Regions from separate parts of the Mesorhizobium sp. B2-1-3 genome, predicted to be linked through region 1. Evidence: riboswitches for the same ligand, from Rfam matches in the RefSeq annotation. Region 1 holds a riboswitch; each other region holds the start of a gene.
What was found. Region 1 has a riboswitch for cobalamin ahead of bluB (5,6-dimethylbenzimidazole synthase). Riboswitches for the same ligand answer to the same signal wherever they lie in the genome.

Region 1 (9,557 bases):
GGACGATGCGGCGAAGCTGGCGATACCGCAGGACCGCGTGCTCAAGCTGGAAGGCGACACCTTGGGATGGCTTTAGGCACCCGGCACGATCCAGGAAGGCTCATGCAGGCCGCCGGCGCAGGTGCATAAAACGGCTGTAACGGCTCAACAAACGCCGAACAGCCGATTTGCATTGGAAGCCTAGTCGGAGTCGCTGTCAGGCAACTGCATATCGGTGACCACGTTTTCGCCATTGGTCACGTCATAGGCAATGACGATGTCCATGCCGGGCTTCAGCGCGTCGAGATCGGTTTCCGCGTTCAGCTTGTAGGATTTGCCGTCGTCCAGCGTCAGGGTCAGCGCGTCCTTGTCGATCTTCTTGATCAGGCCTTCGGTCTGCCCGGCGAAAGCGGCGGTGCAAAGCAGGAATGTGGCGGCAACAGCGCCAATCAGGGTACGCATCATCGTCCTCTTTGGTATTGCGCCGGCATGGGTAGCGGCGGATCCTCAACGGCGAATGGAGCAGAGCAGAAACCAATCGAATGTGTCAAAACTAAATCCGAAGATCACGGTTTGACCCCTGTGGAAAACGCCAATAGAAGGCAGCTTCAGTCGGCTCCGATGCCGGGCAAGGCACTTTGCGATGTCTCACAACACGTTCGGCCATCTTTTCCGCGTCACCACCTGGGGCGAAAGCCATGGGGCCGCATTGGGCTGCGTGGTCGACGGCTGCCCACCCGGCATCCGCTTCACGCGTGACGAAATCCAGGCCGAACTCGACAAGCGCCGGCCCGGCCAGTCGCGCTTCGTCACGCAGCGCCGTGAGCCTGACGAAGTGAAGGTGCTGTCGGGCTTCATCCTTGACGATGACGGCGAGACGATGATCACGACAGGTACGCCGATCTCCATGCTGATCGAGAATGTCGACCAGCGCTCGAAGGACTATGGAGAGATCGCCCGCCAGTACAGGCCGGGCCATGCGGACTACACCTATGACGTCAAATACGGCGTGCGCGACTATCGCGGCGGCGGCCGATCCTCGGCGCGCGAGACCGCGGCTCGGGTCGCCGCCGGAGCCCTCGCCCGCAAGGTCGTGCCGGGCATGGTGGTGCGCGGTGCACTGGTATCGATGGGCGAGAAGTCGATCGACCGCGCCAACTGGAACTGGAATTTCATTGGCGACGCGGACAATCCGTTCTTCACGCCGGATCCGGCGTCCGTTCCCGTTTTCACGAGCTATCTCGACGGCATCCGCAAGGCGGGTTCCTCCGTCGGCGCCGTGATCGAGATCGTCGCCGACGGCGTTCCGGCCGGCCTCGGCGCGCCGATCTACGCAAAGCTCGACCAGGATATCGCATCAGGCCTGATGTCGATCAACGCCGTCAAGGGCGTCGAGATCGGCAACGGCTTCGAGGCCGCCCGCATCACCGGCGAACAGAATGCCGACGAGATGCGCATCGGCAATGACGGCCAGCCGGTGTTCCTGTCCAACAATGCCGGCGGCATCCTTGGCGGCATCTCGACCGGCCAGGCGATCATCGCCCGCTTCGCCGTCAAGCCGACGTCTTCAATCCTGACGCCCCGGAAGTCGATCGACAAGGACGGCAACGACGTCGAAGTGATGACCAAGGGTCGCCATGATCCGTGTGTGGGCATTCGCGCCGTACCGATCGGCGAGGCGATGGTTGCCTGCGCAATCGCCGACCATTATCTGCGGCACCGAGGACAGACCGGAAGGGAGTAGGCAATAGGGAATAGGCAGTAGGCTTTTTTCCTTTCCCCTACTGCCTTATTGCCTACTCCCTATTCCCTGCGAGCGAAGCGAGCATTCCATGTCTTACGACCAGAAGAAGATCGTCGAAGCAATCCGGGCCTTCGAGCGCGGCGAGATCGTCGTCGTCATGGATGATGACGGGCGCGAGAACGAGGGCGACCTGATCGTCGCCGCCGTCCATTGCACGCCGGAAAAGATGGCCTTCATTGTGCGCAACACTTCGGGCATCGTCTGCACGCCGATGCCGCGCGAGGAGGCCAAGCGCCTCAACCTTGCGCCGATGGTCGCCGACAATGATTCGGCGCACACCACCGCCTTCACCGTCAGCGTCGATTTCAAGCATGGTACCACGACAGGCATTTCGGCCGACGACCGCACGCTGACCGTGCGCAATCTCGCCAACGGCAATGTCGGCGCCTCCGATTTCGTCCGCCCCGGCCACATCTTCCCGCTCATCGCGCGCGAAGGCGGCGTGCTGATGCGTTCGGGCCATACCGAGGCGGCCGTCGATCTGTGCAAGCTCGCCGGCCTGCCGCCGATCGGCGTGATCTCGGAACTGGTCAATGATGACGGCACCGTCAAGCGCGGCCCGCAGGTCGCGGCTTTTGCCGAGGAGCACGGCCTCAAGCAGGTTTCTGTCGCCGACCTCATTGCTTACCGGCAACGCAAGGAAACGCTGGTCGAACGCGTGGCGTGCTCCGAGATCGACACGCTCGGCGGCAAGGCGCAGGTCTTCACCTACACGCTGCCGTGGGATTCCATGCACCATGTCGCCGTCGTCTTCGGCGACATCCGCGACGGAGAAGAGGTGCCTGTGCGTCTGCACTCCGAGGACGTGGTGACCGACGTCTTCGGCACCAGCCACCGGCTGGACGCCATCATGAAGGCGATGGGCGAGCGCAAGCGCGGCGTCATCGTCTATCTGCGCGAGGGCTCGGTCGGTGTCGCCCACCAGGAGCGCAACCGGCCGGCGAGCGGCGACCGGGAGGACCACGAAGAGGCGCGCCGCCGCGAGAATGAATGGCGCGAGATCGGGCTCGGTGCTCAGATCCTGAAGGATCTCGGCATTTCCTCGATCAATTTGATCGCCTCGCGCGAGCGCCACTATGTCGGCCTCGAAGGTTTTGGCATCCACATCGCCAAGACCGAGATTCTCTAGGTTCGACGGCGGCAATAGCGTCCGATCCGCTGAACCGGACGCGTCATGGTTCATTCCGCGGCAGCGACGGCCGCTTCACACCCATCCAACTCGCATTTGTGAGTGGCAAGACTGCGCTGGCCGAGCAGCACCGTGACCAGCGCGATGCCGCCCGCGACCACCGAGACCCAGAACCCGTTCTGGGCGCCGAACGCATCCACCACCGCGCCGGCGGCGAAAGAGCCCAGCGCCATGCCGATGCCGATTCCCGTTGTCACCCAGGTAATGCCCTCGGTCAGCATCGCTTCCGGCACATGCCGTTCGATCAGGCCGAATGCCGTGATGAAAGTCGGCGAGATCGCCACGCCGCTGATGAAGACGGTCAGCGCCAAAATCGGCACGCTGTCGGCGGTGAGCGGCAAAATCGTGCTGACTGCGATGATGGCGACCGCGACGGTCAGCTGGCGCTGTAGCGGCGTCTTGAGGTTGAGCGCGCCGACCACGATGCCCAACACGAACGATCCCAGCGCATAGACGCCGATCACCAGGCTTGCGGCACCGGCTTGGCCGAACTCCTTGGTGATCGCCACGGTGCTCACTTCCGTCGTCGCGAAGGTCGCGCCGATGAAGATCAGGGTGAAGGTGATGATCTGTACCGGCCGCAGGCGGATTGCCGAGCCAGTCGAACCATGGTCCACCGGCCGCACTTTCGGCTCGGTCGATCGCTGCAGGATGAATGCTATCGAGCCCAAAGCGAGAAACAACGTGCTCGCCAGCATGCCTGCTTCCGGAAACAGCGCCGCACTGAGGCCCACCGACAGCGCCGCGCCGGCGATATAGACCAGTTCGTCGGCCGCCGATTCGAAGGCGAAGGCGGTGTTCATCTCCGGCCGGCCGCGAAAAAGCTCGGTCCAGCGCGCGCGCACCATTGCCGGCATGCTGGGCATGGCCGCTGCCAGCAGCGCCGACACGAACATTGTCCATACCGGCCAATCCTGGTTGGCCGACGCAATCAGCAGCAGGAATGCCAGCACGGAGATGATGGTGGTGGGCACGACGATCCATGTCTGGCCGAGGCGGTCGACCAGCCTGGAGATCTGCGGCGCCAGGAAAGCGTTGGCCAGCGCGAATGTCGCCGAGACGGCACCCGCCAGCCAGTATTCGCCACGCGTCTGCGACAGCATCGCCACGATGCCGATCGGCGCCATGGCGATCGGCAGGCGCGCCATGAAGCCTGCAGCGGCAAAGCCCTTGGCGCCAGGGGCTCGAAAGATCTCGGAATAGGGGTTCTGCATGGTCCGTTCCTCGACAAAAGGCGATTCGGAAATTACATACGATGCGTATGAACACTAAATAGATCATACGTCGCGTATGTCAATTGGCATACGTGACGTATGTGGATAAGGCCAGAAGAGATGCACAAGCCCCGCAGGGAAATGATCGCCGAAACGCGCGCCAAATTGATTGCCGCGGCCCGGCATGCGTTCGGAACGATCGGTTATGCCGAGGCATCGATGGATGATTTCACCGCATCGGCAGGGCTGACGCGCGGTGCGCTCTATCATCATTTCGGGGACAAGAAGGGGCTTTTGCAGGCGGTTATCGCCGAGATAGACGCCGAGATGGCGGCACGGGTGAATGAGGTTGCAGCGAAAGCACCGACCCGCTGGCAAAGCTTCGTCGACGAATGCACGAGCTACATCGAAATGGCGCTGGAGCCGGAAATCCAGCGCATCATGTTTCGGGACGGTCCGGCCGTGCTGGGGGATCCCGCGCAATGGCCGAACGCCAATGCCTGCGTCGCGTCGATGACCGATCACCTGACGACGCTGCAGGGCGACGGGGTGGTTGTCCCGGGCGTAGACCCCGAGACCGCGGCACGGCTGATCAACGGGGCGAGCAGCCAGGCGGCGCAGCGGATCGCCAATTCGAACGACCCGGAAGCGACGTCGAAGACCGTGGTGGCGGCATTCAAGCAACTGCTCGAAGGATTGTTGAGGAAGGATGCCGGAGCCGCCTGACGACGGCAGGCCGCCGGCAGCGCGCTGCGCATGCCGTATCCGAAATCAAATCAAGGGTTTGTCAGACTTTTCGCATGTTGCCGCCTTGAGGCGTGCGATCGTTGATTTGAGCGGAACTTCGCCCTGTCCGCAAAACGTCTCGCTCATGATCAGCTCGGGCAGCGGCAGCCGCCGCCCCCAGCCATGTGTTTCGAGGTCCGGTTTCGGCGCGAACTCCGAGACACGGCCGACACAGAGATAGGCCACCGGCGTCACATGCTCGGGAATCGACAGAAGGCCTTTCAACGCCTGCGCCTCGATAATGCTGACCCAGCCAACGCCGACGCCTTCGGCGCGCGCCGCCAGCCAGAAATTCTGCACCGCGCAGACCGTGCTGTAGAGATCCATCTCGGGATTGTGCCAGCGTCCCAGCGGCGAACCCTGTGAGCGTCGGCGGTCGCAGGTGATACAGATATTGAGCGCGCTTTCGCAGATGCCTTCCAGCTTGAGCTTGCGGTAGAGCGCCCGCCGCTCTTCCTCGATCGCCGGCAATTCCTGCTCGCGCGCCGCGAGGAACAGGTCGCGCACCTGTTCCCGTCGTTCGGTGCCACGAATGACGATGAAATTCCATGGCTGCATGAAGCCGACCGATGGCGCGTGATGGGCGGCAAGCAGCAGCCGCGCCAAGACCTCGTCGTCGACGGCCTCTGATGTAAAATGGCTGCGGACATCGCGCCGCGTGAACATGGCGCGGTAGACCGCATCGCGCGCCATCTGGTCGAATCCGTCACCCACGGGGATGGTCATATTGTCCGGCATCGCTTGTCCCCTTGCGATTGCAATCAACTGCCGTCCGCCTGACCATGCGGATGACGATGCCTGCCAGGCCGGTCTTCTGGCTCGGGATCAACCCGCATCCGGCGCCTTCCCGTCATCGACAGTGGCATTTACCGGCGCGGTCCCCCTTACAGCGTTGGGCACGCCACGGTATCAAACCGTGTTCCCGATTCTCCCGCTCGCGGCGGGCACCAGGCAGTGGCCGGGACTTTACGACGAAGCCCCTGCGCCGCCAATCCCCGCGGCGACGCGAACGGACGCAAGCGCGATTTTCCCCAACCATCAGGCCGCAACGCATGGCCATCGCCGCGCCAGGGCACTAGATAGGGAGCATGGCCACTCGTCTCTACACCCATCCGATCTTCCTCGAGCACATCACGCCACCCGGCCATCCGGAGCGGCCGGACCGCTTGCGCGCAATCGAGCGCGTGCTCGACGACGAGGCTTTTGCCGCGCTCGATCGCCTCGAGGCGCCACAAGGCGACGAGGCCACCATTCTCTACGCGCATCCCGAGGATTTCGTCGAGCGGGTACGCGCCGCCATTCCCGATACGGGCATCGCCCGCATAGATGCCGACACAACGGCCAGCCCGAAGAGCTGGCAAGCGGCGATCACCGCGATCGGCGCCGCCAACGCCGCCGTCGACGACGTCTTTGCCGGCAGGGCAGACAACGTTTTCGTCGCCGCCCGGCCGCCCGGCCATCATGCGGAGAAAGCGACGGCGATGGGCTTCTGCCTGTTCAACACGGCGGCCATCGCCGCACGTTATGCACAGCGCAAACACGATATCGAACGCGTCGCCATCGTCGACTGGGACGTGCATCACGGCAACGGCACGCAGGATGTTTTCTGGGACGATCCGTCCGTGCTTTATTGCTCGACGCACCAGATGCCGCTCTACCCCGGCACCGGAGCAAAGAACGAAACCGGCGCCGGCAACATCGTCAACGCGCCGCTTGCGCCGCAGACCGGCAGCGAGGCGTTCCGCGATGCCTTCCTGTCGCGCGTGCTGCCCTCGCTCGACAATTTTGCACCCGACCTGATCATCATTTCGGCCGGCTTCGACGCGCATCATCGCGATCCGCTGGCCGAGATCAACCTGACCGAGGATGATTTCGACTGGGCGACCGGCCAACTCATGCAGCGCGCGGCGCGCCACAGCGCCAACCGGCTCGTCAGCCTGCTCGAGGGCGGCTACGATCTGCAAGGATTGGCATTTTCGGTCGCCGCCCATGTCGGGCGACTGATGAAAGGATGAATGATGGCTGGTGAAATCAACGAAGACGTCAAGGCGATGAGCTTCGAACAGGCTCTCGACGCGCTGGAGAAGATCGTCGATGATCTGGAGCGTGGCGATGTGCCGCTCGACCAGTCGATCAAGATCTACGAGCGCGGCGAGGCGCTGAAGGTGCATTGCGACCGGCTGCTCAAGGCGGCCGAGGACAAGGTGGAGAAGATCAGGCTGTCCCGCGACGGCAAGCCGGTCGGGACGGAGCCGCTGGACGCGGATTGAGGCACGCAGCCGTCTCTCTGGTTTTTGACACGATCATGATTGAGGATAGAACGCGTCCCGATTGAAACGGCTCCAGGACAAGAGGAGATACGGAAGCGATGTGCAGAAACATCAAGACCCTGTTCAATTTTGATCCGCCGGCGACCAACGACGAGGTGCGCGATGCAGCCCTTCAATTCGTTCGCAAGCTGAGCGGAACGACGCGGCCTTCGAAGCAGAACCAGCACGCATTCGACCATGCCGTCGAGGCCATCGCGGCGTCGGCGCGCGAGCTTCTCGATTCGCTTGAAACCAACCAGCATCCGCGCAATCGCGAGGAGGTTGCGGCCAAGCTGCGGGCGAAGGCGGCGATCCGCTTTGCCTGATCTGGCCAAAGCAGCCATCGGCCGCTGACAAGGAGAGTTCATGAGCTTCTTTCCCGGGAAGGATCCTGAAGCCGGCGATGCCTTTGCCGGCGACCAGATCGAATTGATGGTCATTCCGAACGCCAAGGACATTGGCGGTTTTCAGGTTCGCCGCGCCTTGCCGACCGCCAAAAGGCGGCTGGTCGGTCCCTTCATCTTCTTCGACCGCATGGGCCCGGCCATCCTGCGTGCCGGTCAGGCGCTCGACGTCCGGCCGCATCCTCATATCGGCCTGTCGACGGTCACCTACCTGTTCGACGGCAGGATCAGGCATCGCGATTCGCTCGGCACCGAGATGGTGATCGAGCCGGGTGACGTGAACCTGATGACCGCCGGCCGCGGCATCGTCCATTCGGAGCGCACGCCGGAAGAACTGCGCGGCGCGCCGATGTCGATCTCGGGGCTGCAGACATGGTTGGCGCTGCCGGACGGCAAGGAGGACGTGGCGCCGGTTTTCGAAAACACCGCTGTCGCGCGGCTTCCCGACATCGACGCGGAAGGCGTCAGCGGCCGCATCGTTATAGGCGATTTCCAGGGGCTGCGTTCCCCGGTGCGAGCCGATTCCGAGACGCTCTACGCCGACCTCAGGCTGGCGCCCGGCGCCAGCGTGAAAATCCCTGCCGACGCGGAAGAACGCGCCATCTATACGCTGGAAGGCGAGGTCTCGATTTCCGGCGACGTGTTTCCGGCGGAACGGCTGCTGGTGTTCCGGCCCGGCGACGAGATCGTCGTATCCTCACAGGCTGGTGCCCATTTCATGCTGTTCGGCGGTGCCTCGCTGGGCTCGAAGCGCTACATCTGGTGGAATTTTGTCTCGTCCTCCAAGGAGCGCATCGAACAGGCCAAGCAAGAATGGAAGACCGGCCGCTTCGACATCGTTCCCGGCGATGAGGAAGAGTTCATTCCACTGCCGGAAGGCTGAGGAAATCGACGACGGGGCGTGCCTTTCGCGTCATTTGGCAGGCATTTACTTTCGCCTGCCGGCGGCCTATCCCGCGCATGAACAGAAGCTTGGGCCTACCCGTGAACGCAACGCCGCATACGCCGCTTCTCGACAAGGTCCTCATCCCGGCCGAGCTGCGCACGCTTTCCGAAAGCGAATTGCCGCAATTGGCATCAGAGCTCCGCCTCGAACTGATCGACGCGGTGTCGCGCACCGGCGGTCATCTCGGCGCCGGGCTTGGCGTGGTCGAACTGACCGTGGCGCTGCACTATGTCTTCAATACCCCCGATGACCGGCTGATCTGGGATGTTGGCCACCAGGCCTATCCGCACAAGATCCTGACCGGGCGCCGCGATCGCATCCGCACCCTGCGCCAGGAGGGCGGCCTCTCCGGCTTCACCCGCCGCACCGAGAGCGAATACGATCCGTTTGGCGCCGCCCACTCCTCGACGTCGATATCGGCCGGCCTCGGCATGGCGGCGGCCCGCGATCTTGCCGGCGGCCGCAACAATGTCATCGCTGTCATCGGCGACGGCGCCATGTCGGCCGGCATGGCCTACGAGGCGATGAACAATGCCGGCGCGCTCGATGCCCGCCTGATCGTCATCCTCAACGACAACGACATGTCGATCGCCCCGCCGACCGGCGCCATGAGCGCCTATCTGGCGCGCCTGGCCTCTGGCAAGGCCTATGTCGGCCTGCGCGACTTCGGCAAGAAACTGACCTCGTATCTTGGCAAGCGTGCCGACCGTGCCATCACCAGGGCGGTCGAGCATGCGCGCGGCTACGTCACCGGCGGCACGCTGTTCGAGGAGCTCGGCTTCTACCATATCGGTCCGATCGACGGCCACAATCTGGACCATCTGATCCCGGTGCTGAAAAATGTCCGTGACAATGGCAAGGGCCCCGTGCTGATCCATGTCGTCACCCAGAAGGGCAAGGGCTACGCGCCGGCCGAGGCCGCGGCC
Region 2 (9,557 bases), on a different contig from region 1:
CTCGGCAATATCGTTCGCATCAACGCCTATGTCACCGACCGCGCGCATCTGCGACCCTATATGGATGTCCGCGACCGGCTGTTTTCGAACCCAGCGCCGGCCTCGACGCTGATGATCGTCAGCGGATTTGCCCGGCCTGAATTCAAGGTCGAGGTCGAGGCCATCGCGGCCGGGTGATCGACACACCGCCTATCTCGCGGTAGGTCTCACCGTTCATCGAAGAGGCATGACATGACCGTAGCAAAAAGACGCGTGTGGTGGGGTGACTATCGGACCACCGAATATGCCTCGATCGATCCCGAAGCGACGATCGCCGTACTGCCGGTGGCGGCGATCGAGCAGCATGGACCGCATCTGCCTGTCTCGACCGACACCTCGATCATGAACGGCATGCTCGACACGGTGATCGCCCGCCTGCCCGACGATCTCGACATCCGCACCCTTCCGGTCCAGGCGGTGGGCAAATCGAACGAGCATCTGCACGCGCCGGGCACCCTCACTTTACCGGCTGCGACGCTGGTGGAAGCCTGGACCGAGCTTGGCGTGTCGATTGCGCGGGCAGGCGTGCGCAAGCTGGTCGTCGTCAACTCGCATGGCGGCAACGAGGAGATCATGGGCATCGTCACGCGCGAATTGCGGGTGCGCGAAAAGATGCTGGCGGTGAAGACCAGTTGGCAACGCTTCGGCCGCCCGGCCGGCATGTACACCGAACTCGAGGACCGCCACGGCATCCATGGCGGCGACGTCGAGACCTCGCTGATGCTGCATTTCCGGCCGGATCTCGTCGACATGACCAAGGCCGACAATTTCGTCTCCAACGTCGCCAACGCGGAGCAGGAATTTTCGCTCCTGCGCCACACCGGCACCCACGCCTTCGCCTGGATCGCCAGCGATCTCAACCCGAACGGCGTGGTCGGCGACGCCAGCATTGCCACGGCTGAAAAAGGTCGGCTGACAGCGGAACATCAGGCTGATGGTTTTGTCAGCCTGCTTAGGGATGTACGCAAGGCGAAGCTCGCCGATTGGCTGAAGTAGCCCTACATATCGATCTTCAGTTCGAACGGTGTGCCTTCAAAGGCATCGGCGCCGCGCCCGATCGCTTCGATTGCCGCGATCATGCGGCCGCCTCGACCAAGCAGCGCGTCGGCCACCGCGATCAGCCGCGGATTGGGCGTCGCCGAAGGCGACAACCTCCGCAACGTCCGGGCCAGCTCGGCCTCGTCGCGTTTCGGCGCCAGCGCGGCAGCGATGATATAGGCGGAGGCTGTCGAGCGGCTGATGCCGGCATAACAGTGAACGACCATCGGCCTTGCGCGGTCCCAGCGGCGCGCGAAATCGAGCAGATTGCGCACATGCTCCTCGCCCGGCATGGTCATGCCATCCTGCGCCGCCGCGATGTCGTGCATGACCAGGTGCAGATGGTTTTCCCTCATGATCGAGGCCGGGCGGAGCACATCGGTGCCGGCGGCCAACAGCGACAGCAGCCGCTCGGCGCCGGTCCTCGCCACCGTTTCCTCGACCTTTGCCAGCGAGCAGACATGGATCATGGTTTGATACCTTCCGCTCGATCCTCGCGCCGCGCCGCCCATTCGGCAAGGGCGGATTCAAGCCGCAGCCACTCCTCCTCGTTCCCCGGCATGCCTGCCCGCAGGACGTGCGGGCGGTCGGTGAAATGGCGAAGCAGGATGCCGCGCTCGCCAAGCGCTGCAAACAAGCCGGCGGCATCCGACAGCCTGAAATAGCGGAACAATGTGGTGCCGCCCGCGGCAGGCACGCCGAAACGACCGAACAGCCCGTCGAGCCGAGCCGATACCTCCGCCAGCGACGCGCGCATCGCGTCCTGCCAGCCGATATCGGCAAGTGCGCGAATGCCATATTCGAGCGCCGGGCCGGTGACGGCCCAAGGTCCGAATTGCGTTTCCAGCCGTTGGGCCGCCGGCGCATCGGCAAGCGCAAATCCAAGCCGCAGGCCGGCCAGCCCGAAAAACTTGCCGAAAGAGCGCAGCACGACGATGCCGCCCTGGCCGACATAGCCGGCAAGGCTGTGTTCGCGCGGGCCGACATCCATGAACGCCTCGTCGACGACCAGCAGCCCGCCCTTGGCGCGCAAACCGGCGGCCAGCGCCAGCAGCCGGTCGCGCTCGACGATGCGCCCATCCGGGTTGTTCGGATTGACCACGATGGCCAGGTCGGCATCCGCCAGATCAGCGAAATCGCTGACTTCGGTCACCTCGTGCCCCGTGATTGCCGCCGCGCGGGCATGTTCGGCATAAGTCGGCCCCAGCACGAGCGCCCTGCCCGGTGCGATGAGCGAAGCCACGCGTGGCAGCAGGATCTGCGTACCGGGCGCAGCGACGACATTGGCTGGCGAGGGCGCACCATAGCTAATGGCCGCGATCGCCGTCAGCTCACGCGCCCGCCCCGCTTCCGGCAATCGCGACAGCGAGGTGGCGGGCAGCTCGAAAAGCGGGTAGGAGTGCGGATTGATTCCGGTCGAGAGGTCGACGAAAGGCTGGGGGGCGTTGGGGAAAAGCGCCCTTGCCCGGCCGAGACTTCCACCATGGTCCACCGCTCCTTCAAGAAGCTTCATGTCAGTCCTGATCGCTTTCCTGTCATTGGCCATCGAATCCGCGCTGGGCTACCCCGACTGGCTGTTTCGCGCCATCGGCCATCCCGTGACGTGGTTTGGCAGGCTGATATCCTTTCTCGATCGCAGGCTCAACCGCGCCACTGATCCCGACGCACTGCGTCGCCAACGTGGTGTCCAGGCGCTTCTGGTCATCGTGCTGGTGCCGGCGCTAATTGGCCTGTGCGTGCAGATCCTGCTCTGGTTCATTCCCCTGGGACTGTTCATCACCGCCCTTCTGGCAACATCGTTCCTGTCGCAGCGGAGCCTTTATGAGCATGTCGAGGCCGTCGCCGATGCGCTCGACTCGGGCGGCCTCGACATGGGCCGCGCCGCCGTCTCGCGCATCGTCGGCCGCGATCCCGAAACCCTCGACAGGGCCGGCGTCTGCCGCGCGGCGATCGAGAGCCTGGCCGAGAATTTTTCCGACGGCATCGTTGCCCCCGCCTTCTGGACGGGCGTCGGCGGCCTCGCCGGCGGCGCCGCCTACAAGGCCGCCAACACCGCCGATTCGATGATCGGCCATCGCACGCCGCGCCACGAAGCATTCGGCAGGGCAGCCGCACGCTTCGACGATTGGATCAACCTGCCGGCGTCGCGGCTGACGGCGTTGCTCATCACCTTGGCGGCTTTCCTGGTGAAAGGCGCCGACGCGAAAGCCGCATGGCAGGCGGTGCGGCGCGACGCGAAAAAGCACCGCTCGCCCAATGCCGGCTGGCCGGAGGCGGCGATGGCCGGCGCACTTGGCCTGGCGCTCGCCGGGCCGCGCAGCTATGGCGGCGTAACGGTCGACGACGCGTTCATGGGCGAAGGCGGCCGGCGCGAAGCCGACAGCATCGACATAAGGCGGGCGCTGAAACTCTACCGCGTCGCCGACTGCCTGTTGATCGCGCTGTTCGGCGTGGTTTCGGCGATCGTCATTCTGGCATGATCTCACCCCCCCCGTGAGTTCTCTCCCGAAGGGGAGGAAGGGAGCCGGGCTGCAACAGGTTCGCGCCTTTCCTCTCCCCCGTCGATCGGGGGAGAGGTGGCTCGGCGAGCCGAGACGGAGTGGGGGTCGACGAGCTCGGCAGTCGCGTTTCTCGCACCCGCCGGGTTGCGCCTGCCTGTCTGCGGACCGCGCGTTCGATAACCGCCTTCCCCCAATCCGTCGCTGCTTCGCAGCGCCACCTTTCCCCCCTCCGGAGGGAAAGGAAGTGAGCCCTGCTGGAAGCGTTTGGCGACCAGACTTGAATGCTCATCCACAAAAGGGGACAACAGCTCTCAAAACTCCACCCCCTGCTGCGCCTTCACGCCCGCCGCGAAATGGTGCTTGGTCAGCCCCATCTCGGTCACCAGGTCGGCCGCCTCGACCAGCGCCGGCTTGGCGTTGCGACCGGTGACGACGACATGCAGGCCCTCGCGGCGCGCTTTCAGCGCGACAACCACCTTGTCCAGATCGAGATACTCGTAGCGCAGCGCGATGTTGAGTTCGTCGAGCACGACGAGACTGATCGACGGATCGGCCATCAGCTCCAGCGCCTTGGCCCAGGCGGCCTCGGCCGCCGCGATGTCGCGCTTCAGATCCTGTGTCTCCCAGGTGAACCCCTCGCCCATCGCGTGCCAGACGACGCGGTCGCCGAAGGCGGCGAAGGCCTCCTTCTCACCCGTATGCCATTTGCCCTTGATGAACTGGACGACGCCGACGCGCTTGCCGTAGCCGAGCATCCGCAGCGCCAGGCCAAAGGCAGCCGTGGTCTTGCCTTTGCCCGGGCCGGTGTTGACGATCAGCAGCCCCTTTTCGACCGTCTTGCTCGCCACCTCGGCGTCTTGGACCGCCTTGCGCTTGGCCATCTTGGCGCGGTGGCGCTCTTCGTCCTTTTCGTCGATGTCGGTCATGTCACTTCACCTTGAGCGGCAGCCCCGCCACCATCAAAAGCACGGTCTCGGCAATCGCCGCGACCTGCTGGTTGAGCCGGCCGGCGGCGTCGCGGAACCGGCGCCCCAGCGCATTGTCGGGCACGATGCCTTGCCCGACCTCGTTGGATACCACGAACCAGGGTCCGCGCGGCCGCGACAGCATGTCAGCCAGCCGCCGACATTCGGCCTCTACATCATGATCGGCCAGCATGTGATTGGTCAGCCAGAGCGTCAGGCAGTCGACAAGCACCGGCTGGTCCTCCGGTAGGGCCTCGAGTGCACCGACAAGGTCTAGCGGTGCATCGATGGTCGTCCAGCCCTCGCCGCGCCGCGACCGGTGCAACGCGATGCGCTGCCGCATCTCGTCGTCATAAGGTTGCGCCGTGGCGATGTAGGCCCATGGCGAAGGCAAGGCGGTCATCAGCGTTTCGGCGTGCGCGCTCTTGCCGGAGCGCGCACCGCCGATGATGAAGGTCAGTCTTCCGCGATCAGGCAAAGCTGTCGCGCAGGCTCGTCGCGCTGCCGGTGAAGCGTCCACGCACCACGCCGACGACAGCGCCCAGCACGAGCCAGAACACCAGGTTCGTCACTGTCACCGCCACCACGAACTGATGGTGCAGGCCTTCCGGGATCGGCGTCTCGAAACTGTCGGGCTGCGGCGCGCCGACGATATGCGGCGCGACGATCAACACCACACCCAGAATCGCCAGCGGCAGTGATTTGCGGAAGGCGATCAGGGCAAGGCCGATCGCCGTCGCCGCCACCGTCGCCGTCCACCAGATCTGGCGTGGCAGAAGCTCGGCGGCAGGCATGGCCGGCAGTTCCGGCGGCAGGCCGAGGCCCGGCGCCAGCGTGAACACGGCAAAGCCGGCCAGTCCCCAGAACACGCCCTGGCGCCAGTTGCCGATGCCGCCGGCGAATTCCGAAACCGCGACCAGGACCAGCGCGAAGCCGATGCCGGTGACGATGTTGGCAAGCACGCTGAAAGCGAAACGCTCGAAGCCGTCGGCCGGCGCCCAGCCTTCCTCTTCAGCCGGAACAGCTTCAGCGGCTGCCGGCGCGGCGGAGCTCATGGCATTGCCCGCCGGGGCGGCAGAGTTCATGGCGTTGTTGTCGGTCGGGGCCGGTGCGGTATGGTCGTGGTGGTGGCCGCCGCCGGCCTGTTCGTAGACTTCCGCCTTCAGGATCAACGGCACGGTGGCATAGGCCTGCATGCAGGCGAGAACGACACCGGCCACGAGCCCTGCGATCGCCGCGATGAACACGACGTTGCGAAACAGGTTCATGATGTCAAATCCCTATCAGTGGCAGGGAAACGCCATCGAGTGGCGATAGTCGTGCGCGGCATTGTGGACCGCGTCGATATGCGAGAAACCGACAAAGCCTACGACGAAAACGCCGAGCAGCGCCGCGAGCGCGAGCTGCAGGAGGCGCGACTGCGAGGAGATGGAGGCGCCGAGGGAGACGGAAGCGGTATTCATGTCTTGTCCTTTCACCCTCCACCCGAGGGCATCGAAGTCAGTTTCCTGTCGCCGGCAGGTCTCCTGGCTCGCGGATCAGCGCCCTTCCCCACCTTCCCGAAGAAAATCTTCAGTGGCATATGGAGAGGACTACCGCACACAGTTGCGGGGGCAGCCACGGCATTGGGCAACAAATCTGCCCGCACCGCATTCCCTCTTGGCTCCAATCGGAACCGACGACGAAGGTGACTATAGGGAAAATCGCCGCATCCGGCAAACCAAAATTCCGACGGCGACAAGCGCTTTAGCGCCGTCCGGCCGCTTGCTCCGCTGCAATTGACAATTTCCGTGGCCGGGTGTCGGCTGCCATCCTCACAGGAGGCCAGCCATGCAGCCCGTCCAGAGCCAGCACGCCCCCTATAACGGCCTCACCCGGGCCGAGCCGACATTGCCGTCCTCGGCCTATTGGGATGCGGCGGCCTACCAGCGCGACCTCGACGCCATCTGGTACAGGAACTGGCTGCTCGTCTGCCGTGAAGCTGATCTCGCCCAACCGCTGGCTTTCCGCACCTTCCGTGTCGGCAGCCAGGAGATCGTCGTGCTGCGTGACGATACCGGCGAACTGCGCGCCTTCCACAACACCTGCCGGCATCGCGGCTCGCAGCTTTGCCAGGAACGCGAGGGGCGGCTGAAGGCGCGGCTGATCACCTGCCCCTACCACGCATGGTCCTATTCGCTGCGCGGCGAGCTCGTGCGCGTGCCATCGAAAACGCTGCCCGAAGGTTTCGACAAGGCGGACCATCCGCTCTATCGCGTCGCGCTGTCGGTCTGGCGCGGCTTCGTCTTCGTCAATCTCGCGGAAGATGCCGCCGGCTCGGCGCACTCATCCTTCGACCCGGCCTCCGGCGATCTCGGCAACTGGCCGCTGGAATCGCTGGTATCGGGCCATGTGCTGCGCAAGGTGATGAACTGCAACTGGAAGATCTTCTGGGAAAACTTCAACGAATGCCTGCATTGCCCCGGCGTCCACAAGGACCTGTCGCGGCTGGTGCCGATCTACGGCCGCGGCCTGATGGGCCGGCATGACGACCCCGAATGGACCCGCCATGCCGACAATGACGCGCCGGAATTTTCCGGCGGGCTGCGGGCGGGTGCCGAAACATGGTCACGTGACGGCCAGGCGCATGGGCCGGTCTTTTCGGGCCTGACGCCGGCCGAGCACGCCGCCGGCCAGACCTACGCCACCAGCCTGCCCTCGATGTTCATCGTCGGCCACGTCGACTATGTCAGGTCCGTACGGCTGGTGCCGCTTGGCCCCGAGCAGACCGAATTGACCGCCGAATGGCTGTTCGCGCCCGACGCGCTCGCCGCCACCGACATCGACAACATCGTCGGATTCGGCACCCAGGTGCTGGAGGAGGATGCCGCGATCTGCGAGGTCAACCAGAAAGGGCTGCGCTCCATGCGCCATAAGGCCGGCGTGCTGATGCCGGAGGAGTACGACCTCCACCGCTTCCACGATTGGGTACGCGAACGACATGCTGCGCTTGTGCCGTAAGCTTCACAGCGACTTCGGCAGATACCGCCAGGTGACATAACCGCAGACCGCCGCAAGCAGGCCGAGCGTGACGAAAACCGAGCCCAGTCCGAAAAAGGCCAGCACCACCGAGTAGACCAGCGGCGGCGTCAGTTCGGAAAAGTCGAGATAAGTGCGGTAGACCGCAGCCATCTGCGCCCGCTCATAAGAGCGGACCGAGCGCATGAAGGCGGTCGAGCCCAGCGCGTCGAGCGCGATGGTGAAGAAGGCGCCGCACAGCAGCAAGGCGCCGGTGACGAGCGGCGCGCTTTCGCCGACGGCACCCGCCGCCAGCAGCACCACCGACATGGCGAAATAGGCAAAAGTCATGGTCCTGCGGCCGCCGAAGCGCTTGCCGGCCTTGCCCCAGAAAATCGCCATGAACAAAAGCGCGTTGCCTGCCGAAACCAGAATGCCGCCGGCAAGTTCGCCCTCACCGGTGATGACCATGAACAGCGGGCCATAGACGAAAAATGTCGTCCAGAAGCAGGAGCGGCCGAAGGCGATCAGCCAGGCCAGCCTCAGCCTCGGCTGCGCGACGAAGCGGCCGATATTGGCCAGCGGGTTGACCGGGCGCGTCTTGCCCGGCCGGATCGAGGGATTGTCGCCGAGCCGGTAGGTCCAGAACAACGCCAGCAGGGCCAAGGCGAATACGGCGACCGCGCCATGCGCGGCATAGATGCCGAAGCGTGTGTAGAGAAAGATGCCGAGCGTCGGCCCACCCGTCCAGGCAAACATCGACCACGCCATGCGCAGCGATTCGGCCTGCATGAAATCGGTCTTGCGGATGTGGTCCATGATGTAGAGGTTGAGCGTGATCGACAGCGCGCTGGCGCCCATGACACGGCACAGCATGCCGGCCAATTGCCCGGCGAGCGTATGCGTGACGAAGAACAACGAGCCGATCGCCAGCAGGCAGGCGCCCGCCGTGTAGACCCAGCGCCGCGCGAAGCGCTGGATCAGCATCGGCATGAACAAGGTCACGGACAGGCCGAGCATCGCCACGATGGTGTAGAGGATCGAGACGATCTGCTCGTTGTGGAGGATCTCGTAGGCCTGGATCGGGATGACGCTCGACACCGTGGCGCGAGCGAAGGATTCGACCGCGTAGAGCGAGGCGAAGGTGCGGGCATCCGCGGCCTTGAGGGCCGGTAGCCAGATCGGATGGCGCACATGCGTGGACATTGCTTCCCCAAAGCAGAATCATCAGCCAAATCTGCGGCCATCATTTCGCGACCGGTAACAGGAAACCGACGTGCCCCGGTTAAAACGAAGCCGGTCAAAGGCTTTCCGGTGCTGGCCTAAAGGGGTGCCTGATGCAGCGCCGGCTGATCGTCCGTATCGAAGCTCACGGCCTTCTTTTGTCCGGCGTAACCGTGATAGTCCTCGTGCGGGGCTGAATCAGATCGCGAGACCATGAGCATCCAGACGCCGACCATGCCCGCCGCGGAGTTGCCGAAGACCAAGCGCATCGTCGCCGTCGACATGCTGCGCGGCATCGCGCTGATCGCCATGGCGAGCTACCATTTCACCTGGGACCTGGAATTCTTCGGCTACACCGATCCCGGCCTGACCGCCTTCGGCTGGTGGAAGTTCTATGCTCGCTGCATCGCCTCGACCTTCCTGTTCCTGGTCGGCGTCAGCCTGTATCTCGCCCATGGCAAAGAGATCCGCTGGAACGGCTTCTGGAGACGCTTCGCCATGGTCGCCGGAGCGGCGATCGCCATTTCGGTCGCCACCCGTATCGCCACGCCGGACGGGTGGATCTTCTTCGGCATCCTGCACCAGATCGCGCTGGCGAGCCTGCTCGGGCTGGCATTCCTGCGCCTGCCGGCGCTGCTTACACTGCCGATCGCCGCGGCGGTCATCGCCATTCCCTTCTATTTTCGGCTGGAATCATTCGATCACCCCTGGCTGTGGTGGGTCGGTCTTTCCGCGGTCAACCCACACTCCAACGACTATGTCCCGCTGTTCCCGTGGTTCGGTGCGGTGCTTG
Region 3 (9,557 bases), on a different contig from region 1:
TCCATGTCGGCCATGATGTTGTCGCCGCCGGCCGCGGAAATCATGGCGTTGGGAATGGCGAACTTGCCTGATGTGAACGGCTTGTCCTCGCCGGAATCATAGAGGAACACGCGCGTTCCCCTGCGGGCGCCGACCTTGGCCGTGATTTCGGCGAGCTGCGCCTTCCAGCCGGAGACGAGCTTATCCGCTTCGGCCTCCTTGCCGAAGATCTTGCCCAGCTTCTCGACATCGCCATAGAGCAGGTCCATCGAAGCGGCGGGGCGGTTCTTGTCGAGATGGACGCAGCTTTCCGTCAGCACCAGGGTCTTGATGCCGTGTTGCGCCAGCGTATCGGGCGTCACCTCGCCGCCCGGCTTCATGCCGTAGTACCAACCGGCGAAGAAGAAGTCGGGCTCGACAGCGACCAGGTTTTCCAGCGTCGGATATTTGGGCGCCAGTTCCGGGATCGAGCCTTGCTCGGCCTTAAATTCGGGGCCGACCTTGTACCATCCGGTGATGCCGGTCAGGCCGACGATCGACGGCTGCAGCTTCAGGGCGAAGGCCATCTCGGCCATGTTGAGATCGTGAATGACAGCGCGCTTTGGAGGCGCGTCGAAGGTCAGCGACTTGCCGCAGCTGTCGACCGTCACCGGAAAGGCGAAGGCCGTAGAGGCCAGCAGGGAGAAGGCAAGAGATACGGCAAGGCGTTTCACGGATGTTGCTCCTTCGTTGCACGGGAATTGGATCTGCGCTCACGAAGATGGCGCGGCACGGTTCGGAACCTCGAACACCGTCAGCTCGCGGTCCTCCGTCGGGTGGCGCAACCTAAAGACGTCGACACCGAAGATCTCGCGGATCAGCTGCTGAGTGAGTGCTTCGCGTGGCGGCGCCAGCACATGCAACCGGCCATGGCTCATCACCGCGACCCTGGTGGCGAAAGGCGTCACCAGCGCCAGATCGTGCAGCACCGCGATCACGGTCATGCCGAGGCCTGCAACCAGTTCGAGCAACTCGCTGCGCGCCCGCGGGTCGAGATGGTTGGTCGGCTCGTCGAGGAACAGGATCTTCGGCTCCTGTGCGATGGCGCGGGCAAGCTGGGCGCGCTGGCGCTCGCCGCCCGACAGCGAGCCGATGGTGCGGCCAAGCAGCGGCAACAGCCCGGTCCGGCGCAGCGCCTCGACGACAATGTCGCGTTCCTCGCTCCTGTGCCTGCGGCCGGTATGCGGAACCCGGCCGAGCTCGACATAATCGATCACCGCCAGCCGTGGATCCGGTTGATCGGTCTGGCCGACGACGGCGATGTGCAGCGCCCGCTCGGCGGTCGAAATCCTGTCCAGCAGGCGGCCGGTGAGCTTCACTTCGCCCGAACTCGGCCGCAGCATGCCCGACAGCATGCGCAGCAATGTCGTCTTGCCGGCGCCGTTGGGACCGATGATGGCGAGACGGTCGCCCGCCGCCACCGAAAGGCTGACCGGATGCACCAGATGCAGGCCATCCGCCGCCGCGGCCAGGTCGCGGGCCTCGAGAAGCGGCGCGGTCATGGGCAATTCCTTGCAGGGCCTGCCGGAATACGGGCCAGCGTCTTGCTTGCCAATCCTGCCGGACGCTGGCCTGAATTCACCTCGGTGGCGATATCGCGGCAAAGCGTGCACACGATGATGCGATGCATGGGAATGCAGTGAATGCGATCGATGGAGCCGTCCAACTTCCGTCACTTTCAAAAATGGCGACGGAAGGAAGCTGGCTTGAACCGGTCGACAAGACCGAACCCCGCGTCTCCTCCCGGCACACCCCGTCCGGTCAACCCATGCAGATGGCAGGTCTCCTGGCTCGCGGGTCGTTGCGCCATCCTGCCTTCCCAGCCTTGCCGGCCAGTGGCTTCTCGGATTTTGCTCGCCGCTTACAGTTGCGGGGGCAGCCATGGCTTCGACCCGAAAATCGGGCCTCACCATGTTCCCTTTTCACCCCTCGCCTTGCGGCGCGGGGACCATCACGAGTCGCAGCCTAGGATGCAGGCAGCGTCGAGGCAAGGTCGATGCATGTTCTGTTATAACGATACAAACGTGTGGTCAATCACTATCGCGCGCCACCAGTTCCAGCGGCCAGACCTCGCGAATGATCTCTGGCCCTTTCGCGCCGGCGAAAGCCGGGAGCGAGGCGAGCAGGATTTCGCCGAGCCGCCGCCCCATCGGGTCAAGGCTCGGACGAAAGCCGGTCAGCGCCGGCGAGAAATAACGGCAGAGCGGCGTGTCGACGATGACGATCACCGCGACATCCTGCCCGGGCTTGATCCCCATTTCGGCGAGCGCTTTGCAGCCGCCGAGCGCCATCGAGTCGTTGTTGAAGATAATCGCGGTCGGCGGATCCTTCGACCGCATGACTTGCGGTGTCACCGCGTAGCCACCGGCTTCGTTGATAAAACCGTCCACAATCAGGCCGGGATCGACTTCGATGCCGTGCCGCCGCAGCGCCTTGCAATAACCCTCCAGAAACAGATAACCGAAATTCAGGTCAAGCGACGGCCGGATGGCGGCGATGCGGCGGTGGCCACGCGCAACCAGCCGGTCGACCGCATCGGCGCCCGCCTTCTCGAAATCCAGATCCAGAGAGGGATAGCTGTCGTCGCCGGACCGGCTTCGGCCGAGCGTCGCGAAGGGAAAGCCGGCCTTGCTCAGATAGTCGATGCGATCGTCCTCGCGCCGCGTCCAGGCCAGTACGACGGCATCGGCACGACGCGTCTCGACGACGCGGCGCAGCCGCTCCTGTTGATAATCCGCCGGCGCGCCCATGACGATGATCAGGTCCAGCCCGCACTCGGCCAATGTCGCTTGCAGTCCGGTGAGGAACGGAATGAAGAACGGCTCGCCATACTGCTGGTCGCCCGGATGCGGCTGCAGCATGAAAGCCACGGCATGGGTGGTGCCGCGGCGTAGGTTCCTGCCCGAGTGGTTCGGTGAATAATTGAGCTTCCGGGCCGCCTCGAGCACGCGCTGGCGTGTCTCGGCGTTCACGTCGGCGCGCCCGTTAAGCGCGCGCGAGACTGTACCGATCGAAATGTTCAGGTGCCGCGCAAGATCGTGAATGCTGGACGCCAAGACCTCCCCCTCCTGCTTCTGGCTAGCACCAGCCGGTCGTGCGGCCAAGGCGTTTCAGAGCCGACGGTACAAATCCGATTGACAATATATGCCATCGGGTGTGTCATCGTAAACGTTTACGGAAGTCATTTACGGACTGCCGTGGGTGCCAGCCAGGAGGGGTTGGCCGGAGGAGCGCTGGATGATGCACGTCGTCCTGGTCGGGTGCGGAGCCATGAGCAAAACCTGGCTCGAGGCCATCAGCCAATCCCCTGCCGTCAAGATCGTCGGTCTCGTCGACCTCGACGCCGACAGGGCGCGCCAGCGGGCACGCGAATACGACCTCGCCGGGGTCGCGATCGGGACCGATCTCGACGTCGTTCTCTCCCAGACCAGACCCGATGCGGTGTTCGACGTGGTCGTGCCTTCCGCCCGTCGCGCCGTGGCGAATTCGGCCTTTGCCCATGGCTGTCATCTGTTGACGGAAAAGCCGCTGGCCGACAGCCCGGACAATGCGCGCGCCATCATCGACGATGCGCGGCGCGCCCGGCGCATCCATGCCGTGGTGCAGAACCGCCGCTACGTCGCCAACGTCCGGCGCATCCGGCGCTTCCTCGGCTCCGGCGCCATCGGCGCTGCGACCAGCATCCATGCCGATTTTTTCATTGCGCCGCATTTCGGCGGTTTCCGCGAAGGCATGCGCCATGTGCTGCTGCTCGACATGGCGATCCATACATTCGACGCCGCCCGCTACATGGTCGATGGCGAGCCGACCGAAGTGTATTGCCGGGAATGGGAGCCGGCCAATTCCTGGTACCGGCAGGGATCGTCGGCAAGCGCCACCTTCGAGCTCGGCCAGGGCAAGATGTTCACCTATCGCGGCAGTTGGTGCGCCGACGGTTTCCGCACCAGTTGGGAAGGCAGTTGGCGCATCGTCGGCGAACGCGGCAGCCTGACCTGGGATGGTCATGACGAGTTGAAGGCCGAAGCCGTGCTGCCGGAACGCGAAGGCCTGCTCGACAAGGTCGTGCCGGTAGCGGTGCCGCCGCTCGACCCTGCCGACCGCATCGGCGGGCATCTCGGCGTCATGGAAGATTTCGTCCGCGCCGTGGAAACCGGCACCGAGCCGGAGACGCGCGGCGCCGACAATATCAAGAGCCTGGCCATGGTTTTCGCGGCGATCGAAAGCGCCGAGACCGGGCGCCGGATCGAAATCCCCAGGCAGGAAGGATGACCATGGCGGACCCGCTTCTCGACATCAGGATCGGCACCATGGTGCGGGCCAATCTCGAAGACCCGGCCGCCTATGTCAGGCAGATCCTGCCGCTCGGTTTCGAGAGCGTCCAGCCCTTCTTCTGGCAGACGCTGGGCGGCAAGGACCTGGGGCGGCTCGCCGGCGAGATCCGCGACGCGATCGGCGATGCCGATGTCAGCGTCAGCTCGATCGGCGTGTTCGGCAATCCACTCGAGAGCGGCGACACCGACCGCGGCGTGCTCAAGGCCTGGGAAACGGCGATCGACAGCGCGCATCTGTTCGGCACCAATCTGGTCAGCGGTTTTACCGGCCGCATCCGCGGCAAGCCGCTGACCGACAGCCTGCCGCGCTACCGCGAAGTCTGGGGCGAATTGGCCAAACGCGCGGCCGACAAGGGCGTGCGCATCGCCTTCGAGAATTGCGCCATGGATGGCAACTGGGCCGCCGGCGACTGGAACATCGCCCATAATCCGGACGCCTGGGAACTGATGTTCAACGAATTGCCGGATGAGAATCTGGGTCTGGAATGGGAGCCCTGCCATCAGTTGGTCTATCTGATCGACCCGATCCCGCAGATCCGCAAATGGGCGCATCGCATCTTCCATGTCCACGGCAAGGACGCGACGGTGCGCTGGGATGTCATACGCGAGCACGGCGTCTTCGGCCGCCTGCCCTTCGTGCAGATGCGCACGCCCGGCTTCGGCGACAGCGACTGGACGCGGGTGATCAGCGAATTGCGGCTGGCCGGATACAAGGGCGCCATCGACATCGAAGGTTGGCACGACCCGGTCTATCGCGACGATCTTGAAATGACAGGCCAGGTCCGCGCGCTGGAATACCTCCAGCAATGCAGGGGAGGCCTGAGCTACCTGCCGAACCCGACGTGAGGATTGGCCGGCGGGAGGAGCCGGACGGGATTGCCGAAGCAGATGTCGAAACCCTCGCTCGCGAGGACAAAAGGGAGGAACGTGCATGAGCATCGCCAAGAGAACGACACTTCTGCGCACGACCGTGGTGGCGACCGCCACGGCGCTCGCCGCCGCCATCTCCACCTTGCCGGCACAGGCGCTCGACGCGCAATGGTGCAAGGACGTCCACATCCGTTTCTTCGTCGGCGGCGCCGAGGGCGACGCTTTCGGCACCATTGTCTACAATGGCGCCAAGCAGGCTGCGGCCGATCTCGGACCGAAAGTGGATTACATCTTCTCAGGCTGGGACATCGAAAAAATGGTCCAGCAGCTGCGCGAGGCGGTCGCCGTCAAGCCCAACGGTATTGCCATGATGGGCCACCCCGGCGACGCCGCCATCATGCCGCTGGCCGAACAAGCGCATAAGGACGGCATCAAGATGATGTACCAGAACGTGCCGGTGCCGACGGTGGTGGCGGCCTTCGGCGGGGGCTATGTCGGCGCGCAGCAGGAACAGCAGGGCCGCGCGCTCGGCGCGGAAGCCTTCAAGCTGGCCAAGCTCAAGGCCGGTGACAAGGCGATCATGATCGGCCCGTTCGAGAATGAGAGCCGCGGCGCCCGCGAGCGTGGGACCGTCTCCGCCTTGAAAGAGGCCGGCATCGATGTCGTTCAAATCAATTCCGCCACCGAATGGGCGGCCGATCCGAATCTGGCGATCCCGGTGATCACCGCCGCCTTGCTCAACAATCCCGGCGTGAAGGCCGTTGGCTACCCCGGCGGACAGATGCTCGGCAACGTCCAGACCTATATGACGGCGGCGGGCCGGAAGCCGGGCGACATCTTCAATTTCGGCTTCGACACCAGCCCGCAGATCGTCGAGGCCTTCAAGGGCGGCTGGGTGCAACTGACCGCCGACCAGCAGCCGTTCATGCAGGGCTATCTGCCGATCCTCAGCCTCTGCCAGCAAGTGGTGCTGGGGCTGGCACCGATGAATGTCGATACCGGCGCCGGCTTCGTCACGCCTGAGAATTACAAGATCGTCGCCGAACTGGCCAAGCAAGCACTGCGCTGACCTCCCAAGCCGCCGGCCGGGGGCTCAGGCCCGGCCGGCGGGACCGCCGGCGGGACCGCCGGCGAGGGCCGGTATGCGACAAGCAAGCGAGGACCCGATGGCCGAACGCATCATCGAACTGCGCGACATCACGAAATCCTACGGCCAGGTTTACGCGCTTGGCGGGGTCAATCTCAGCGTCGACCGCGGCGAGGTGGTCGGACTGATCGGCGACAATGGCGCCGGCAAGTCGACGCTGATCAAGATCCTCGCCGGCGCGGTCAAGCCGACCAGTGGCGAGATCCTCGTTCGCGGCAAGCCGGTCACCGGCTGGAACGCGGCGCGCTCGCGCGACGCCGGCATCGAGACCGTGTTCCAGGACCGGGCGCTGGCCGTGCAGCAGACCATCGTGCGCAATATCTTCATGGGACGCGAACTCACCGGCTTCCTCGGCTGGCTGAAGGTCGGCACCGAAATCAGGGAGGCGAGCCGGCTTATGCGCGAGATCGGCTTCACTTCGAAAGTGTTCACGCCGCAGTCCGTCGTCGGCCAGCTTTCCGGCGGCGAGCGCCAGGGCGTGGCGATCGCGCGCGCCATCTACAAGCAGGCCGACCTGATCATCCTCGACGAGCCGACAACGGCTCTGTCGCTGACCGAAACCGCCAAGGTCTTCCACTTCGTGCGCCAGGTGCGGGCGAGCGGGCGCTCGATCCTGTTCATCGGCCACAACATCCACCATGTCTTCGACATCGCCGACCGTTTCGTCGTGCTCGATCGTGGCACTGTGGCGCTGCAGGCCGACAAGCGCGACATCAAGTCGGCCGACACGCTCGTCAATTTCATGGAAGACCTCGCACATCCCGGCGGACTGCCCGGCTTGGGCGAAGCCCAGCGCGCGGAGGACACAAGGCCATGAGCAACATCGCCGAGCCCAATCGCCAGGCTCCCTCGCCCCATACCGAAATGGGCGAAGCGGCGTGGAAGCACCCGTCGGATCATTTGCTGCGCGGCTTCGTTCTCGACAATCGCGCGGCGCTGGGCACGCTCGGCGTTTTCGTGGTGATGATGGTCGCCTTCACCATCGCCAATCCGACGGTGTTCACCACCTGGTTTCTTTACAGCTCCGTGCTGACCACGCTGCCGGTCGCGCTGTTCGTGGTCGTGCCGCTGGTCTTTGTCGTCACCGCTGGCGAAATCGACCTGTCATTTCCGGCGACGATGGGTTTTGCCTCCTGGGTTTTCGCGCTGGTCGTTCAGGCCGGCTACGATCCCTTCCTCGGCATCGTCGCAGCACTCGCCACCGGCATGCTGCTCGGCTTCCTGGTCGGCGTGCTGGTCGTCTATGGCAGCCTGTCGTCGCTGATCGCCACGCTCGGCATGAACTTCCTGCTGCGCGGGCTGATCCAGATCATCAACGAAGGCAAGTCGACCGCGCTGCCGACGCTCGGGCAAAGCTGGACCTATACGATCTTCTCCAGCCAGGTTTACGGGATTCCGGTACAGATCCTGTGGGCGCTCGCCTTCGTCGTGTTCGCCGCGCTGCTCTACAACCGCCACCGCTTCGGCGCGCAGGTGAAGGTGGTCGGCGACAATCCCGACAGCGCCCAGCAGATGGGCATCGACGTCAAGCGGGTGAAGGTCAAGGTGTTCGTCTTCGTCGGCATCGGGGCCGCGATCGGCGGCACCTTCTCGACGATGATCAACTTCACCTGGTGGCCAACCGCCGGCGACGGCTATCTGTTGCCGGTGCTGGCTTCGGTGTTCGTCGGCGGCACGCCGACCTGGGGCGGCATCGGTACCGTGCTTGGCGGCGCCATCGGCGCGCTGACGGTGGCGTTCATCCAGACCGGCGTCGTCGCTGCCGGCCTCAGCGGCTTCTATGTGCAGTTCTTCAACGGGCTGATCATCATCCTGTCGCTGCTTGGCCACCGCTGGAACCAGGCGCGCTACCGCTGAAACGCTACCCAAGGCCGGCCGTTCGGCGCGACCGTCCGAGCTCAATCCGGTAGCGACAACGGCGGCCGCGCGGACGAGAACGCAGGGCCGGGGTCGTCGATTTACGTCACGCGCAATATCGATCCAACTGATGAAATGCGACGCTTTGGTGCACCCAGTGCACTTTCGCTTGATTTAGTGCACCCTCTGCATTAAATTTGGCGCGATGGAACAGCCACATGCCCACTTTGAAGGTTCTCGACGGCATCAAGATTCAGGTCTTTGCGGATGACCATAACCCGCCTCACTTTCACGCGTTGAAGGGTGAGTATGAAGTCCTGATCAGGATTGGCTCATGGAACGTGTTGCGTGGCCAAATGCGTCGCAAAGACCTCGATGCCGTAATCGCTTGGGCTAACTCGCATGAAGAGGAGTTGCGCAATGAATGGACCCGCCTCAATGGTTGACGATATCGTAACAGTCGGCAATCCGCTCCCCAGGATCGCCTCGGTCACCATGATTGATGGCCGCCGCGTGCGCATCACCTGGCGAGACGGCCGCTCCAATACGGTTGACCTGAATCCAGTATTGAATAGCCATCGACACTTCATTCCGCTTCGCGACGATGACGAGCTGTTTGGAACCATGCGGGTTAACGAAGACGGCAATGCAATCGAGTGGGACGGGGGAATCGAGTTGTCAGCCGAATGGATCGATACCCTGCCCTCAATTGGTATGGAGAACCGGGAATTCCGCCATATCATGGACGATCTGCTGAAATTCTCGCTTGAGGGGATGGCGCTCCAGTTGGAAATCTCCAGGCGCCAAATTGCCAACTATAGAGGATCGACACCGATCCCCAATTCAATCGCGTTGGCTACTCGATATCTCGCCGAGAAGGCCGGTCAACGATGACCCCGTCTGGAGGCGGATAGGCTCGCTGACTGTTCCAAGCATGCGCATCGTGGCTTTGGGTTGACGGCCGATCTGTTGCATCGAAGCGTCTGGTTTGACCTCATCGCAACGAGGCACCATGCCTACCCCATCGGCAGCGCGGGCCAGCGGTCCACGAGGCTGCCGCCCGAAAAAACCGCGATCGATCCGAACTGCTGCAGCACCGCCTCGCTTTGCGTCGGACGCAGGAAGGCGTAGTCGCCTGACCTGGTGGTGGCATCGCCGGGCAGGCCCATGAACTGCTGGTTCGAGGAAAGGCCAAGCAGGCCATTGGTCTCCATGCCTTCGGGAAACACCGGTTCGGCCATCCATTTGCCGCCATAGAGATAGCAGCCCTTGCGCGGAAACCGGCCGATCGTCTGCAGCAGGCGGGTGACCGCCGGCGGGCCGGGCAGCATCGG

Region 2: another riboswitch for cobalamin. It lies ahead of FJ973_RS04950 (CbtB domain-containing protein); the one in region 1 lies ahead of bluB (5,6-dimethylbenzimidazole synthase).
Region 3: another riboswitch for cobalamin. It lies ahead of FJ973_RS18605 (ABC transporter ATP-binding protein); the one in region 1 lies ahead of bluB (5,6-dimethylbenzimidazole synthase).

The regions. Positions count from the first base shown of each region.
Region 1 covers NZ_VFWL01000019.1:30,116-39,672, reverse strand. Annotated here, with positions in the region: gene FJ973_RS25270 (histidine phosphatase family protein) at 1-76, shown strand, start outside; gene FJ973_RS25265 (DUF1344 domain-containing protein) at 181-441, opposite strand; gene aroC (chorismate synthase) at 623-1,723, shown strand; gene ribB (3,4-dihydroxy-2-butanone-4-phosphate synthase) at 1,812-2,912, shown strand; gene FJ973_RS25250 (MFS transporter) at 2,963-4,186, opposite strand; gene FJ973_RS25245 (TetR/AcrR family transcriptional regulator) at 4,307-4,912, shown strand; gene bluB (5,6-dimethylbenzimidazole synthase) at 4,958-5,710, opposite strand; cobalamin riboswitch at 5,759-5,939, opposite strand; gene FJ973_RS25235 (histone deacetylase family protein) at 6,061-6,987, shown strand; gene FJ973_RS25230 (exodeoxyribonuclease VII small subunit) at 6,991-7,242, shown strand; gene FJ973_RS25225 (DUF2277 domain-containing protein) at 7,341-7,607, shown strand; gene FJ973_RS25220 (pirin family protein) at 7,648-8,568, shown strand; gene dxs (1-deoxy-D-xylulose-5-phosphate synthase) at 8,646-9,557, shown strand, end outside.
Region 2 covers NZ_VFWL01000002.1:81,545-91,101, reverse strand. Annotated here, with positions in the region: gene FJ973_RS04990 (RidA family protein) at 1-177, shown strand, start outside; gene FJ973_RS04985 (creatininase family protein) at 232-1,035, shown strand; gene FJ973_RS04980 (tyrosine phosphatase family protein) at 1,038-1,547, opposite strand; gene cobD (threonine-phosphate decarboxylase CobD) at 1,544-2,590, opposite strand; gene cbiB (adenosylcobinamide-phosphate synthase CbiB) at 2,589-3,557, shown strand; gene cobO (cob(I)yrinic acid a,c-diamide adenosyltransferase) at 3,890-4,504, opposite strand; gene cobU (bifunctional adenosylcobinamide kinase/adenosylcobinamide-phosphate guanylyltransferase) at 4,506-5,021, opposite strand; gene FJ973_RS04955 (CbtA family protein) at 5,014-5,811, opposite strand; gene FJ973_RS04950 (CbtB domain-containing protein) at 5,827-6,006, opposite strand; cobalamin riboswitch at 6,042-6,238, opposite strand; gene FJ973_RS04945 (aromatic ring-hydroxylating dioxygenase subunit alpha) at 6,374-7,543, shown strand; gene FJ973_RS04940 (MFS transporter) at 7,547-8,746, opposite strand; gene FJ973_RS04935 (DUF1624 domain-containing protein) at 8,978-9,557, shown strand, end outside.
Region 3 covers NZ_VFWL01000010.1:240,669-250,225, forward strand. Annotated here, with positions in the region: gene FJ973_RS18600 (ABC transporter substrate-binding protein) at 1-692, opposite strand, end outside; gene FJ973_RS18605 (ABC transporter ATP-binding protein) at 732-1,520, opposite strand; cobalamin riboswitch at 1,777-1,986, opposite strand; gene FJ973_RS18610 (LacI family DNA-binding transcriptional regulator) at 2,049-3,074, opposite strand; gene FJ973_RS18615 (Gfo/Idh/MocA family oxidoreductase) at 3,256-4,287, shown strand; gene FJ973_RS18620 (sugar phosphate isomerase/epimerase) at 4,290-5,195, shown strand; gene FJ973_RS18625 (substrate-binding domain-containing protein) at 5,281-6,288, shown strand; gene FJ973_RS18630 (ATP-binding cassette domain-containing protein) at 6,386-7,183, shown strand; gene FJ973_RS18635 (ABC transporter permease) at 7,180-8,223, shown strand; gene FJ973_RS18640 (DUF4160 domain-containing protein) at 8,442-8,669, shown strand; gene FJ973_RS18645 (DUF2442 domain-containing protein) at 8,662-9,117, shown strand; gene FJ973_RS18650 (DSD1 family PLP-dependent enzyme) at 9,240-9,557, opposite strand, start outside.